DNA from 2 places in the Agarivorans sp. QJM3NY_33 genome. Region 1 is predicted to be linked to the other one. Evidence: predicted binding sites of a transcription regulator. Region 1 holds the regulator's gene; the other holds the start of a gene.
What was found. The regulator sigma-54, encoded in region 1, starts transcription at its own class of promoters, with help from an activator protein. The targets are predictions, from matches to a motif close to GTTGGCACGNNNNTNGNNT.
Positions count from the first base shown of each region.

Region 2: a site for sigma-54 is predicted at 2,390-2,408, ahead of nifH (nitrogenase iron protein). Genes of this name have one in related genera too.

Region 1 covers NZ_CP194039.2:4,225,352-4,233,445, reverse strand. The annotation lists gene ptsN (PTS IIA-like nitrogen regulatory protein PtsN) at 1-313, opposite strand, end outside; gene hpf (ribosome hibernation promoting factor) at 322-609, opposite strand; gene ACRRSY_RS18975 (RNA polymerase factor sigma-54) at 636-2,141, opposite strand; gene lptB (LPS export ABC transporter ATP-binding protein) at 2,193-2,918, opposite strand; gene lptA (lipopolysaccharide transport periplasmic protein LptA) at 2,915-3,460, opposite strand; gene lptC (LPS export ABC transporter periplasmic protein LptC) at 3,423-3,980, opposite strand; gene kdsC (3-deoxy-manno-octulosonate-8-phosphatase KdsC) at 3,977-4,528, opposite strand; gene ACRRSY_RS18950 (KpsF/GutQ family sugar-phosphate isomerase) at 4,528-5,493, opposite strand; gene ACRRSY_RS18945 (calcium/sodium antiporter) at 5,532-6,503, opposite strand; gene ACRRSY_RS18940 (ATP-binding cassette domain-containing protein) at 6,665-7,453, shown strand; gene mlaE (lipid asymmetry maintenance ABC transporter permease subunit MlaE) at 7,450-8,094, shown strand, end outside.
Region 2 covers NZ_CP194039.2:2,726,767-2,734,860, forward strand. The annotation lists gene nifD (nitrogenase molybdenum-iron protein alpha chain) at 1-1,420, opposite strand, end outside; gene nifH (nitrogenase iron protein) at 1,466-2,344, opposite strand; gene ACRRSY_RS12260 (ABC transporter substrate-binding protein) at 3,517-4,602, opposite strand; gene ACRRSY_RS12265 (hypothetical protein) at 5,401-5,913, opposite strand; gene ACRRSY_RS12270 (hypothetical protein) at 5,903-6,352, opposite strand; gene ACRRSY_RS12275 (hypothetical protein) at 6,757-6,957, opposite strand; partial or broken gene ACRRSY_RS12280 (transposase) at 7,030-7,255, shown strand; partial or broken gene ACRRSY_RS12285 (IS5 family transposase) at 7,414-7,985, opposite strand; gene ACRRSY_RS12290 (winged helix-turn-helix transcriptional regulator) at 8,062-8,094, opposite strand, start outside.

The DNA of each region.
Region 1 (8,094 bases):
GAACCAGTAAGGCAAATATTAAATCAACGGCTTGATTGTCAATGGCGTCAAAGGAAATCGCCGGAGTACAGCGTAATAATACTGCGGTCGCATGGTATTGATTGCCTATTCTACCGTGAGGGATCGCGATGCCTTGGCCAATGCCAGTACTGCCCATGCGTTCACGATTTAATAAACTTTCAAATATACTTTTAGATGTGGTGTCGAGTTGCTTCGCAACTAGTTCACTGATCAATTCCAATGCTCGTTTTTTTGACGAACATTGGACTGCACTTTGGGTGCAGTCCAAGCTTAGTACTTTATCTATTTGCATTACTATGACTAATGTTTGGTGAGTTTTTCTTTATGCTTAATGACTTGGCGATCGAGCTTATCGATGAGGCTATCGATGGCCGCGTACATATCAGCGTGTTCTGAAGTGGCGAATAATTCACCACCATTTAGGTGTATAGTGGCTTCGGCAATCTGATTCAGTTTTTCGACATTGAGAATAACATGGACATTATTAATTTGGTCGAATCGTCGTTGTAGCTTAGTAAACTTAGTGTGGACATATTCTCTCAAAGACTCAGTGATTTCTACGTGGTGTCCAGTAAGGTTAATTTGCATAGATGTCGTCCCCTTTATAGTGGCCTTTAAATAAGGCTCTTACGTTGGTTAGAAGGTGGAATAGCCAATGACTCACGATATTTAGCTATCGTACGCCTAGCCACCTTGATGCCTTGATCTGCCAAAATATCAGCGATTTTACTATCGCTGAGTGGTTTACTGGTATTCTCGGCAGCAACCAGTTTCTTAATTAATGCACGAATGGCTGTTGAGGAGCATTCTCCTCCACCATCGGTAGCCACATGGCTAGAGAAAAAGTATTTGAGTTCGAAGATCCCGCGAGGGGTATGCATGAATTTTTGAGTCGTGACCCTAGAGATCGTGGATTCATGCATTTCAACCGCTTCGGCAACATCATTCAATACCATCGGTTTCATGGCTTCTTCACCATATTCAAAGAAAGCTTGTTGGTGATGCACGATGCAATTAGAGACTTTCAGTAGGGTTTCGTTACGGCTTTCAATACTCTTGATGAACCATTTTGCTTCTTGCAGATGGCTGCGAATAAACTGGGTATCGTTGGCGTTGGTCGAGGTTTTAGTCATCGATGCATAATGTGAATTGATGCGTAGTTTTGGCATCGCGTCAGGATTGAGTTCAACCACCCAGCGACCTTGACGTTTAATCACCGAGACATCGGGAATTACGTATTGGGCTTGATTTGGTTCGACGGCATTACCAGGTCTTGGCTCTAAGGTGTGAATCAGCCGCATCACTTCGCGTAGCTGCTCCTCTTTTAACTTGGTTTTACGGGCCAATAAACGAAAATCTCGATTTGCTAATACGTCAATATGATTCGATACGATGTCTTTCGCTTCATTCAGCCAAGGTGTTTGTTCGCTGAAACGACTTAATTGGATGAGTAAGCATTCCTGTAGAGAGCGGGCAGCAATACCAACTGGATCGAAGTGCTGAATACGTTTAAGTACTGCTTCAATTTCATCTAACTCGACATCTAAATCATTATTTTCAATCGAACGTAGTCCCTCAAGTAATTGCTCACAATCTTGTGTCAGGTAACCTGATTGGTCGACTGCGTCGATGATGGCGAGGGCGATAGCTTGGTCTATTTCACTAAAAGGCGTGAGGCGCATTTGCCAGAGCAAGTGATCTTGTAAGGAGTCAACGGTTTCACCTTGAAACAACATGTCGTTGTCATCACTGCTGCTACCGGATGAAGAGCTGGCAGGAGCCGAGCTCGCGCTGTAAATGTCATCCCAAGTTGAGTCAACCGGAAGATCGTCTGCGACGGTATCTTGACTAATCGCATCGCCAGTTTCCATCTGGCTGCTATCGATCTCCGTTTGGCTATTGTTTGCATCACTATTTTGCTCGCTGGCTGATTTAAATTCAGCCGAGTCTGCGTCATTTGCTTGCGCTTCATCTGCTTCTAGCAGAGGATTACTCTCCAAAGCTTCTTGGATTTCCTGCTGCAGATCCAGCGTCGAAAGCTGGAGTAAGCGTATGGCCTGTTGTAACTGGGGGGTCATGGTTAATTGCTGACCAAGACGCAACTGCAAAGATGCTTTCATTAATTACCGCTGTTCCTTCTTTTTATTATCGCGTTTGAGGACATACTTTAACTATAGCTTGAATTGTTCACCGAGATAAACTCGTTTCACATGCTCATTTTTAAGTATCTCCTCAGGTTTTCCTGAGGCTATCAGTTCGCCTTGGCTAACGATATAGGCGTGCTCACAAACATCTAGTGTTTCTCTTACATTGTGGTCGGTGATCAATACACCCAGACCGCGATCACGAAGATGTTCAATGATTTTTTTTATATCGATAACAGAAATAGGATCCACGCCTGCGAAGGGTTCGTCAAGCAAAATAAACTTAGGTGCGGCAGCTAGAGCGCGGGCAATTTCTACTCGGCGACGTTCACCGCCCGACAGACTCATGCCTAAATTCTTGCGAATATGACCAATATGAAACTCTTCAAGTAAGTCATCGAGCGCGCCCATTTGTTGTTGTTTATCGAGGTCTTTACGTGTTTCTAAGACCGCTAAAATATTCTTTTCTACCGAGAGGCGACGAAAGATAGATGCTTCTTGCGGTAGGTAACCTATGCCTTTGCGAGCCCTGGTATGCATGGCGGTACTTGACAGATCTTCGTTGTCAATTAGGATCCGCCCTTGGTCCCTTGGGACTAAACCAACCACCATATAAAAAGTGGTGGTTTTTCCAGCGCCATTGGGCCCTAATAAACCGACAATTTTTCCAGTTTCAACATTGAGACTCACGTTTTTAACGACCTTGCGCCCCTTGTAACTTTTGGCAAGGTTTTCTGCAATTAAGGTACTCATGGTTGAGGCGTGGCCTTGGGGGCAACTTTGTTGAGTTGTTGGGGTAAGAAAATGGTGGTCACCCGATTGTTTTGGTCGCCCTGAGCAACCATTTCTTGTTTGTTAATGCTGTATTTAATCATTTGACCTTTGACTAAGCTTTCTTCTTGCTTCAGCAGTGCATTGTTAGTAAGCGTAAGCGTTTGAGTCTTCAAATCGTAACGCACTTCGTTCGCCTCTGCTTCAATGGGCTTACCATTATCTAAGAGCTGATAGAAGGTGGCTGGTTTGCCTTTTGCTATCATCACTTCGCTGCCTTTTTGCTCACTTCCGATAACGCTCAGTTCTTCGGCGCGCATTTTTATCGAGCCTTGAGTCACGACGACATTACTATAAAAAGTGACGCGATTTTCTTTGATATTAACCTGTTGACGGTCGGCATCGACGACAATTTGTTTATTGAAGTCGTCTTCAAGCGCTTGAGCCCCCCAACTGATGAGTAACAGGCTTGCTAAAAAGGCTAATTTATTCTTGTGGATTGTGGTAAACCGCTTCGATATCATTTAATAAAGTCACTATTTCATTGGCTAAATCACCGTTCATTCCGCGTCCATATAATTCGTAGGATGGGCCATAAACGGTAACGAGTTTATCACTATGCATGGTTTCGTTTTGCAGGTCGATTTCCAAGCTGTCTGTAATTAAGTCACGAACGTATTTGCTGCGACTCAAGTTTTTAATTACTACATTGTCATTTAACATGACCGTGTGTTGCTGCTGTACTGTAGCTTGATCGGCCACGATTTGCCATACAGGTTGTTTGGGATCGGGATATACCAAGATTTTTGGTTGGCTGAAAGTGGTGTGCTTGAGTTGCTCAAAATACGCCATCTGTTCGGCATAAATACGATAGCGGGGCCTTCCCTGTTCGCCAAAACTAACACTGTATAGCTGTTCGGCAATAAAATTGGGTTTATTGATTTCGCGAGTTTCGGTCAGTTGTTGGGTATCTGACGGGCTGAGCTGCCAAAGCACCAAAGCCACCATAAATAAAACCGCAAAAAACCAAGTGGGTTTATTCATATACTCATGCCCTGAGCATTTTGTAGCTGTCCTTGTGCCTGAAGAATTAAATCGCATAATTCCCGCACTGCACCATAACCCCCAGCGGTTTTAGTCACTAATTTGGCAGCTTGTTTACATAATGGATGGGCGTCATATACAGCAACCCCTAAGGCACAGGCATTCATGACTGGAACATCGACCACGTCATCGCCGATATAGGCACAGTATTCGGGGCTTAAGCTTAGCTTTTGTTGTAATTGTCGATAGGCTTGCATTTTATCTTGCTGGCCCTGAAATATATGCTGCACACCTAAAGCTTGCATGCGGGTGCTGACTAAATTTGATTGGCGGCCGGTAATAATCGCAACCTCAATACCTGCATTGAGTAATGCTTTAATACCAAAGCCATCATGGGTGTGAAAGGCCTTTAATTCTTCGCCATCATTACCGAGGTAGATCCGACCATCGGAGAATACGCCATCGACATCACAAATGAGCAATTTTATATTTCTGGCTAAACTGTAGTTTTGCTGGGTGACCGCACCGTAGGGCGTTTCAACACTCACTAATAGACTCCTGCTTGCAGTAAGGTGTGCATATTAAAAGCGCCAATTACGGTTTGTTGATGGAGCACAAATAGACCGTTAATTGAGTCTTTCTTCATCAGTTTAAGCGCATCAAAGGCTAACCAATCATCTTCTATTACTTTAGGGTTGTGTGTCATCACTTGACCAATTGGCGTTTCATGAATATCGATACGCTGATCTAGGATCCTGCGTAAATCTCCATCGGTAAAAATTCCGACTAAATGTTGCTGCTGATTGACGACGCCAACCATACCTAAACCTTTGGCGGTAATTTCAAATAGTGCTTCTCGAATAGTTTGTTCGACTACAACTAAAGGAATTTGTTCCCCGCTGAGCATAATGTCGTGAACACTCAATAGCAGTTTTTTGCCTAAACTGCCACCCGGATGAGATAGTGCAAAATCATCGGCAGTGAAGCCTCGAGCTTGGAGTAGCGCCACGGCTAAAGCATCTCCCATGACGAGCGTAGCGGTAGAGCTAGCGGTTGGCGCTAAGCCGAGAGGGCACGCTTCACGGGGAACGGCAACACACAGGTGGTAGTCGGCCAATTTTGCCATACTTGAGAGAGGGTTACTGGTGAGTGCAATTGAGCGTACACCGATACGGTTGAACACCGGGTATAAGGAGAGGATCTCTTCTGACTCTCCAGAATTTGAGAGCGCAATAACAATATCATCGGCGGATATCATGCCCAAATCACCATGACAGGCTTCGCCAGGGTGCACAAAAAAAGCTGGGGTCCCGGTCGACGCTAAAGTCGCGGCTATTTTATTGGCAATATGACCCGACTTCCCCATCCCGGTAAGGATGACCTTACCTTTACCCGCTAAGATTAACTCACAGGCTGCACTAAAATCTTGGTTTAAGTATTGGTGCAGATTTTCGATGCCCAAAGCTTCGATTTCTAAAACCTGTTTAGCGGTGGCGATATAATCAATTGACACTCAATTTCCCTCAAATAATGCTGAATAAAAATAGTCGCTTAAGCCGAGAATAATAACAGTTGATAGGCAACAAAGCTGCAGCATAATATTGCGCCTTCCCAACGTGATATTTTGCGACTTCTGCCAAAGAAGCTCATTGACATCACAAACAGTAATAAGGTTACCCCCATCATGACATAGAAGTCACGTTCGGCAGCAAGGGCGTCAATTGGACCGGGGGCGAGCATTGCGGGGACCGCTAATACGGCTAAAATATTGAATAGGTTTGAGCCGATAATATTACCCAGAACCAGGTCATCTTCTTTCTTGATGACCCCTGCGATACAAGCAGCTAGTTCTGGCAGACTGGTGCCGATGGCGATGATGGTCAAGCCGATCACTAAATCACTGATCCCAAAATAGCGCGCGATTTCTGAGGCTGAACCGACTAATATGTCAGCACTTATCGGCAATAATACTAAACCAACCGCAAGCCACAACAAAGCTTTGCTGGTTGCTACATCTTTGGGGACTTCCGAAGCGGCTTCTTCCATCATTGGATCTAGTTTGGCGTTGTTACGTTGACGTAGCGAGCCGATGATGAGAAAGGCCATCATGGTTACAAATATCGTCAATAATAAGGTACCTTCTATATATCCAAGATGTTGGTCATGTAATATCCAACCAGCAAATGCCGTGGCGGCTAACACCATCGGTAATTCTCTAAATAACGTTGATGATGAAACGAATAAAGGTTTGAATAAGGCGGTCACGCCGAGAACTAAAGTGATATTGGTAATGTTGGAGCCGATTACATTTCCCACTGCGGTATTCATTTTGCCTTCTAAGGCGGCGGTTGCTGAAACCATAACTTCTGGGGCAGAGGAGCCCAAGGCGACGATGGTTAGGCCAATAATCATCGGCGGTAAACCAAAATTGTTAGCAATAGCGGCAGCGCCAAAAACAAAACGATCAGCACTCCAAACTAAGAGCGCTAAACCAACAACTAATAATAAACATTCAACGAACATGGGTTTCCTTGGATCAACAAATATCAGTGATGCGGACAAAATAGCAAGCATTGTCAACATTTTCCTGACAAAAGGGAAGAGTTTAACCTTGAGTGTCATCAATTATCTCAATAATATGGCAGCCTTGAACAGTCAAGATTGCTGATGGAGTGGCTAAAAATTTGATTGAAGTAAAACAATTAGCATTTCAGCGCGGTGACAAAGTTATCTTTGAAGGCCTCGATTTGCGTATTCAGCGCGGTAAAATTACCGCAATTATGGGGCCTAGCGGGATCGGTAAAACGACCTTACTTAAACTGATTGCTGGGCAGCTAAAGCCGCAGTCGGGTGAAGTGCTGATCGACCAGCAAAATGTGCATCAGCTGAAACGTCGCGAATTATTCAAGTTACGTAAACGGATCGGCATGTTATTTCAAAGTGGTGCTTTGTTTAGTGATCTTAATGTTTTTGAGAATGTCGCGTTTCCCTTACGAGAACATACTCAGTTACCGGAAGTGGTATTGCGAAACTTGGTGTTGATGAAGTTACAAACCGTGGGTCTACGTGGCACCGCGCAGCTGATGCCGAGTGATTTGTCGGGCGGAATGGCGCGTCGAGTGGCGCTAGCAAGAGCGATTGCCTTGGAGCCCGAGCTAATTCTTTACGATGAGCCCTTTGTTGGTCAGGACCCCATCTCAATGGGGGTATTGATTAAATTGATCCAAGGCTTGAACCAAAGTTTACAATTGACCTCGGTGATAGTTTCTCATGATGTGAGTGAAGTTCTTAGTATCGCTGATTACGTGTTTGTAATTGATGGCCATAGCGTATTAGCCCAAGGTAGCGTCGAAGCAATTGCGTCAAATCCGAATCCGCGTTTGGCGCAATTTCTCAATGGTCAAGCCGATGGCCCGGTGGCTTTTCATTATCCAGCAGACGATTATGCACAAGCACTTAAGGCGGCCTTATGATTGACGTTATTGCGCTATTAGGTCGTAAGACCCTATTACGCTTCGCCTCGCTCGGCCGAGCGAGCTTAATGTTATGGCATGCCTTATCGAGCTGGCCAAGTCGGCAATTGCTGAAAGATACGATCTATCAAATCTATGTGGTGGGGGTGCAGTCACTGCCCATTATCTTGGTTTCAGGTTTATTTATTGGGATGGTTCTGGCTCTGCAGGGCTATCATATTTTGGTCGATTTTGGTGCCGAAACCAGTCTTGGTCCTATGGTTGCGTTATCGCTACTTCGGGAGCTTGGTCCGGTGGTGACCGCTTTGTTGTTTGCTGGGCGGGCTGGCTCTGCGCTCACCGCAGAAATTGGCTTGATGAAAACTACTGAACAATTATCCAGCATGGAGATGATGGCCGTTGACCCACTTAAGCGGGTGATAGCGCCGCGTTTATGGGCTGGGTTTATTGCCATGCCCTTATTAACGCTGATGTTTAATTTGGTCGGTATTTGGGGCGGGTTCTTAGTTGGCGTGGAATGGTTGGGGGTCGATAACGGCAGCTTTTGGTCGATTACCGCAGCATCCATAGAGTTTGGCCAAGATATTGGTAATGGGATTATCAAGAGTGCGGTGTTTGCGATTACGGTGGTTTGGGTAGCA
Region 2 (8,094 bases), 1.5 Mb from region 1:
ATGGTGGCGTTAACTTATTCCAACAAGGGTTGTTCAGCGTCATGTCCATGTCGCGGGCGAAAATAGCAAACCCATCGAAGCCATGATAAGGACCGGAGTAATCCCAGCTGTGCATTTGACGGAACGGGATCCCCATTTTTTGGAAGATGTATTTTTCTTTCACACCAGCACCAATCAGATCGGGTTTCAGTTTGTCGGCAAATGCTTCTAACTCGTAACCTGTTACGTCATCGTAAATTAAGGTGGCATCTTTCACTTCAGGAACGGTTTTGCTGTAATCATCGTTATGACCAAATTCATAACCTGCACCAACAATTTCCATACCTAAATCTTCATAGGCACCAATCACGTGACGCGGACGTAATCCCCCCACATACAACATGACTTTTTTGCCTTCTAAGCGAGGACGGTACTTGTCGACAACGGCTTGCCATTGCGCTTTGTAACCAGCAATCACTTCTTCAGCCTTGGCCTGAATTTTCTCATCGAACTTGGCCGCAATAGCGCGTAAGGACTCTTCACACTTAGTGGGACCAAATAGGTTGTATTCCATCCATGGCACACCGTATTTTTCTTCCATGTGGCGACAGATGTAGTTCATCGAACGATAACAGTGAACTAGGTTAAGCTTCACCGAAGGGGTATTTTCAAGCTCTGGTAAGGTACCGTCACCCGACCACTGCGCCACGACCCGTAAACCAATTTCTTCCAATAAGATCCGTGAAGACCAGGCATCACCACCAATGTTGTAATCACCAATGATGGCCACATCGTAATCGGTGGTCGCGACTTCTTTACCTTCCGACTTATCCAAGACGTAATCTCGTAAAGTATCGTTGGCGATGTGGTGACCCAGCGACTGACTCACCCCACGGAAACCTTCACAACGCACTGGCACGATGGTTTTACCGATTTCTGCACCTTTGGTTTTAGCAACCGCTTCGATATCATCACCGATCAGCCCGACAGGACATTCTGATTGAATAGAAATCCCGCTCGCTAATGGAAACAACATTTCCACTTCGTCGATCATGGTGGCAAGTTTTTTATCGCCCCCAAACACAATGTCGCGCTCTTGGAAATCAGAGGTAAAGTTCATGGTGCCGAAGCTGTTTACCCCGGTATAACCGGTATAATAGTTACGACGGCCAGCGCGTGAGTATTGGCCACAACCCACAGGACCATGAGAGATATGCACCATATCTTTAATTGGTCCCCACACAACCCCTTTCGAACCCGCGTAAGCACAGCCCCGCGCAGTCATCACCCCTGGCAACGACTTACGGTTAGCGGTAATACAACTACCCGTTCCACTGTCGTTGGCATCGAGGTGCTTTTTACGATCCGCTTTGGCTTTTTCTGGATAAACTTCTAGCACTTCATCAATCAGCGCTTGAGTTTCTGCTTTATTGTTAGACATTGCTGCCTCCTATAGCATCAATAAGATCACTTGGTTGGTGAATGATTAGGCGGTCACTTCTTCAGCAACTTGACCAATGATCGACTCGTCTTCTGCGTCCATGATGCCGAATTCCATAAGCAACTCTTCTAACTCATCCATAGTCACAGGAGTCGGAACGACAAATAACTCGTTGTTGATAATTTTATTGGCGAGGGCGCGATATTCATCGGCTTGATTACATTTAGGGTTGTACTCAATCACGGTCATACGACGAATTTCAGCTTGTTGTACAACGTTGTCACGCGGTACGAAGTGGATCATTTGAGTACCAATTTTGGCCGCAAGCGCTTCAATCAGTTCATCTTCACGGTCACATTTACGTGAGTTACAAATCAGACCCGCTAAACGAACACTACCGGTGGCAGCATATTTACAAATCCCTTTAGAGATGTTGTTTGCGGCATACATCGCCATCATCTCACCCGATACCACGATGTAGATTTCTTGCGCTTTGTTTTCGCGAATAGGCATAGCGAAACCACCACAAACCACGTCACCCAATACGTCGTAGAATACGAAATCGAGATCTTCTTCATAGGCGCCTTCTTCTTCTAAGAAGTTAATCGCAGTAATCACACCACGACCCGCACAACCTACACCTGGCTCAGGACCGCCAGACTCAACACAACGAACACCGCCGTAACCGACTTTAAGTACATCTTCTAATTCGATATCTTCTACAGAACCCGCATCAGCAGCCATTTCCATAATGGTATTTTGCGCTTTTGCATGTAAAATAAGGCGGGTTGAATCCGCTTTAGGATCACAGCCGATAATCATTACTTTCTTGCCAGCTTCTGCTAAAGCACCTACTAAGTTTTGGGTAGTAGTTGATTTACCAATACCACCTTTTCCGTAAATTGCACATTGACGAATAGCCATAATATTTTCTTCCTTTAGCTTGATAAACGGTTCCCGCAGTAACTATTGCGAATACCGAGCCAACTGGAATAAAAACCATAAGTCATTGAATAAAAACAAGAATAAATCATCACTAAGAAGTTTTTGTCGCAAGTGCGTGCCACAAAGCCCTCATCAATGTCGCTTACACAACAATCATTGTAAGAATGATTGTGCTTGCAGAGCGCCCCCCAACAAATGAATAAATGACTTAGATACAATTAAATCACTCAATATTGAGAAAATGTTCAGGACAAGTAATATAAAATGCAGCTCGATCATGCCACTGGGCTAAATGTCATTATCGAACCTAACCAGCAGCTTCAGCTGCTTAAGTAAACACCACAACAGATTGTGCAATGCTTGCAGCAGTAAACTTAGAGCTGTGGTTCTCGGTTTATCGTGGTTATGGCTTAACTCAATGATATGCGCAGGCACATCCCACTAACGATAGGCGACAGCATTAACAGCAATATAAACCGCTAGCGCCTAATATAAGGGGTGGTATCCTCAACCAATAACGGATAGGCGCTCATACTCGATTTTGCCCACGTTCTGACAAATCACGACTAAATCCTATAAATGGCTTGCTGCATCATTGCTCACAATAGCGCAAGCATGTGTTTGGAGAGTTAGGATGACAGTCTAGTTATTTGTTACCATGATCAACCTTTTCTCATCACTAGCCAGTAAGCAATTCCATCTTTATCAATGAAGATAATACGGCTAAATTTGATATTAGATTGATTGTATGTGTATCAGTTTTTATAAAAGTAATGTGTCTGTAGAGCACTTACTTAAATAAGCGTTAGAGGGGAATACACTCTCTTAATTTGGCCTATAACATGGTGGCTGGTCAAGCATTGCTTGTCCTAGAATATGCGTCTCTCCCAACTTTTTGTTTAAGCATATTGAGTTATAGTTTTCATCGCGTTGCAATGTTGAATCGCCCCTCGATTCCTCAAAAACGTCTTCACACTCTGGGACTTGCAACCAAGAGTGTTCTTTGTGGTGCTGCGCTCACCAAGCTAGATCGTTTTCTCAATACAAGCTCTACGCTGGAAAAATAAGAAGACATTTTAAAACAGGAATCGCTGTCTAGCTATCTTGTTAGGGAGTCACTGACTCCCGTATTGTTACTTGTAAGTAATCAACTATAAATGAGTCATAAACGTGCCTTTCGGACGAACAGGTAGGTATTTTTTATAGAAATTTTGGTAATACTCAACTGGGTCTAAATCTTTAAAAACTTCCGGATACATTATCTTGGCGTAATATTGGATCATAGCACCATCCAAAATCGTCCGAACCGCACCGTGATATGCACCATAGATTCGATTGTTTTTCACAGCTGCTAACGTTGTCCAGTCATCGCGATTTTTATAGCCGAGAAGACGTTGCTTCGCTAACTCTTCATCAACTCCTTGTCCCATAACCATCGCTGTTTTATTTGCTCGACCAGATTCATAACCAGTGATAACCACAATGTCTGGGTTAGCGGCAATAATTTGTTCAGGATTGAGTTTTCCCCACCATTCGACATAAGGAGCTGCGATATTATCTGCGCCAGCCATTGTGGAAATAGCACCCCACATGTTTTTACCAAACGTATAACCAATTTCTTCCACACCGGCACCTCCGTATTCAGTATAAACCTTCGGTTTAGGCAGGTTGGCTTCTTTTAACCTAGCGTTGATCATCTCTACACTTTGCTGGTACTCACTCGAAATTTTGGCTGCGCGCTCTTCCTGGCCAGTAATAACACCTATTAGCTCAGTACTCTTAACATGACGCTCTACGGTTTGGGCATTGTAATCAACAACGATAATCGGGATCCCTACAGACTCGAAGCGTGATACTTCACTCCCCAGCGCTTTATATTGCCACTCGGCTAGCATCAATAGATCAGGGTTTAGTGCTATGACCTTTTCAACAGAGAAAGAGTTGGTATCCACTCGACCCATATCAGGAATATTTTTTAAAGAAGGACGGTGTTTTACATATAACTCCCAGTTTTCAGTGCGAGTTTCCCACATGTATTTTGCCATCCCAACAACATTATCAAATGCCGCTTCAGTACCTATTGCCATATAGTCTTCTGGATAAAAGCCAACAACTACACGTTGCGCTGGGGCATTAAAAGTGACTTCACGATCAATAACATCCGTGACAGTGGTGAGTTTTGCAAACGAAACCTGACTAAAAATAACTGCGATTAAGCCAAGTAATATTTTGTACATTTTATATGAGTCCTTATCTATTTTGCTAACCGATTAATACTGAACTGCCTTGAAGACTGCGTCACACTATCCATTTGCTAACGATAATGCAAATAAACATCATTTGCATTTGAAACAAAATAGGCAATACATTGACAAGAAATTAACATTAAGCAATTGAATATTAAGAAAAAATAAAAAGTACTGCTTCTGGACACTCTATACTTGATGCAACAAGGGGGCTGAAAGCGATCTTTAACTTTATTTGGCTTTCCATTTCTGGTGAAGATTCAGTTCAAATCATGCTTATTCACTTACGTTTACCGATGGCGATATTAACTGCAGTTATAGGTGGCGCGTTAGGAGCTAAGAGTTGGGAGTTGGGAGTTGGGAGTTGGGAGTTGGGAGTTGGTATAGCAGAGATGCGGACATGACTTCACAACAATATGGCGAGCCCTTATATATTCTAGCTAGGCATGGCAAGAAATAACAAGATTGTCATTCTAAAGCAGCTCGTTGGGATGACTGTCTGGTTAATTGCATCAAACTGAGTCACCTATTGTGAATTTAGCCGTTAATCGGCATGACAATAACCTGAGGACTAAATGATTTCAGTGGTGTTCACTTCACTAACGTTGTTACTGTCCCTGTAGTTTTTAACATGGATGTCTATGCTCTTCTTTTTGCTCAAATTGAGCACGGCGTAAAGGATAGAGAGTAAAAGCGCAGGCAATTTAATTGTGGCTTAGTAAGATGCTATTCAACCTATAACCACTTTATGCTTAAAAAATACTCATGCGCTCGCCCTGTTATGGTGCATTAATGAGGGAGGCCCCAAGCACCTTCAATAACGACAAACATATCAAAAGGATACTTTAAAAAATCAATTTTATTTAACTTAGACTGTAATCCTGGTGATAATTGTGAGTACTCTATATTTGGTTGAATAGAAGTTTTAGAAAAAACAAGCTTCCTAATTAAATGTACCTGCTCCTTAATAACAGAAGATTTTTCTAAAGTATTTTGTTCCTCAAGAATAAGTAATGAATTAGCTAAATTAAATATTTCAGGCTGAGTACATTGTAGAAGCGCGTCATCAAGTAACTTTGTTAAACCTTTTGAGGCCTCTTTAGGTAATTTTTTTAGGCGGGCTCTGTCAGTTGATGACAACGTAAAAGATCTCATTTTATTACGACATCGCTCACTTTTCTCACTATATTTAGTTAAGTTAACCTGGACCAAAAAAGAAGCATATTTAGCTTCCTCTGAAATTTCAGCCATAGAATAGAATGGAAGTGTCAGTAACAATGTGAAAATAATTTTATTTAGCATTATATTTACAACCTAAATATATAGCCTTCCAAAATTTATATTCTTTAGGCTTAGAGATATGAGCTTGACCTTGATTAAATGCAATAAATTCAATTCTTTCTTGTGCTATTTTATCAAAAGCATCAAAGGATTGGTAAAAATACTCCCAATTAGCCATATAAATATTATAGCTTGTTTGATTCGCCTCAGAAATAACAACTTTACCTGCACCATTTAGTACTTCCTTGGCTGTGCCATTAGGAATAGCATTCATAACAGTGGAAACACCTGAACTAGACGCTCCCCTTTTTACACTACCTCCAAAAATAGAATAAATATGGCCCATGAATAGAGCGTATCTACCAATCTTTTTCAAGTTGTATATTTGTTTTATTTCCTCAATAGCTTTTAGGCTTTTTTCATCTAATTTTAAATCAATAATGATTGGACACTCTTTCAATTTTAATCCTTTAATAATTGTAAAGTTTAATGTGAATAAATATACGTGATGCAACCCTTTACACCCCAGACATAATGATCCCCTGGTGAAAGTGTCGACCTCCTGCATTTATCGTGGATTCGTCAAACTAGAGCCACACTGTTAGATGGAAGTCATAACAGAACAGGAGATCAACACGTCTAAATCTAGCACGTTTTTCATTGGACTAGACGTTCACAAAGAAACCACAGATGTCGCTTATTGTATTGATAATTCGAGAGATGAGCCTATTTACCATGGCACCATCCCCACCAATATTTGCTCTATCAAAAAATTTATCGATAATTCTATCAAAAACATAAATACTTGGCTAGTCATCTTTGTGTAGTTTATGAAGCTGGGCCTTGTGGGTTTTGGCTTTATCGTCATTTAGTTAAGCACGGTATCGCGTCAGACAACGCGTCAGACAACGCGTCAGACAACGCGTCAGACAACGCGTCAAACAACGCGTCAAACAACGCGTCAAACAACGCGTCAAACAACGCGTCAAACAACGCGTCAAACAACGCGTCAAACAACGCGTCAAACAACGCGTCAAACAACGCGTCAAACAACGCGTCAAACAAGATACCCCAACTAACGAAACGCTTATTATAGTCTAAACTATCAACAGTGGTTTATTTGGGGGAGTTATCATTATGCCTCAGCCTAGAAAATCGCAAGTAAGCTTGGATGATACGCCTTATTACCACTGTGTTTCCCGCTGTGTGCGTCGGGCTTATTTATGTGGTGAGGATAAGCAAACAGGCAAGAGTTATGACCATCGCCGCCAATGGGTAGAAGACTATTTGCTAAAGCTAGCGGAGGTGTTCGCCATTGATGTGTGCGCCTATGCGGTCATGAGCAATCATACGCATATCGTAAATTATATTAAACACCAAATTATATTAGATACCCATGATTGTGGCGAAGTATTCGCCACCCATCAACGCTTAAGTAAAGTCTTCGCGTCGAGTGCTTGTTATGAGCCTTGTTGATCAAATCCAAACTCAAGGTGCAGTTATTCTAGGCTCTTACTTTATTTAGCCAGTTACCTGACGAACAGGCATACCTAGCCTAGTCATTTTGTTTAATGCACTGACACTTGCCATCATTTCACCCCACCCGCTTGGGCGTTGTAATTACGTAAGCTCAACTTATCACTCGTCAACTGCTTGTAGCGGTACATGGCCGTCTCTGACAGTGAACACTCGTGATAACCCGATTGGGTTTTCCATTCTTCTAGTTGGTCATTTTGCAGGGCTTCAACGGCTTGGTTGCGAGGATGGCCTTCCTCCCAGTAAGCGGCGTTTTGCCTCGGTGGGATCACCGGGGCTATTCTTTTTCGTTCCAATACCCCATAGCAGCGTTTAGTGTCATAATCCCCATCCGCCGAGACTTTTCGAATTTTGCGACGAAGTGGGTTTAGCTGTGTGGGTAAGGCTTCGCAATCATGCACTGAATCGAGTGATGCCACCATGCTCACTATTTCATGCGTATCAGTATCAACAGCAAGGTGGAGTTTACGCCATACTCGGCGCTTTTCTTTGCCGTGCTTACGCACCTTCCATTCTCCTTCACCAAACACCTTTAAACCCATTGAATCAATCACGATGTGCCTAAAAGTTATATAGGTTAAGTGCCGCGAAAAGGTGTTATTATTGGTTTTGTTTTTAGAATGGGTGTCTAGTTTATTTCTTCAAATGTTGAACGCCCCATGCATG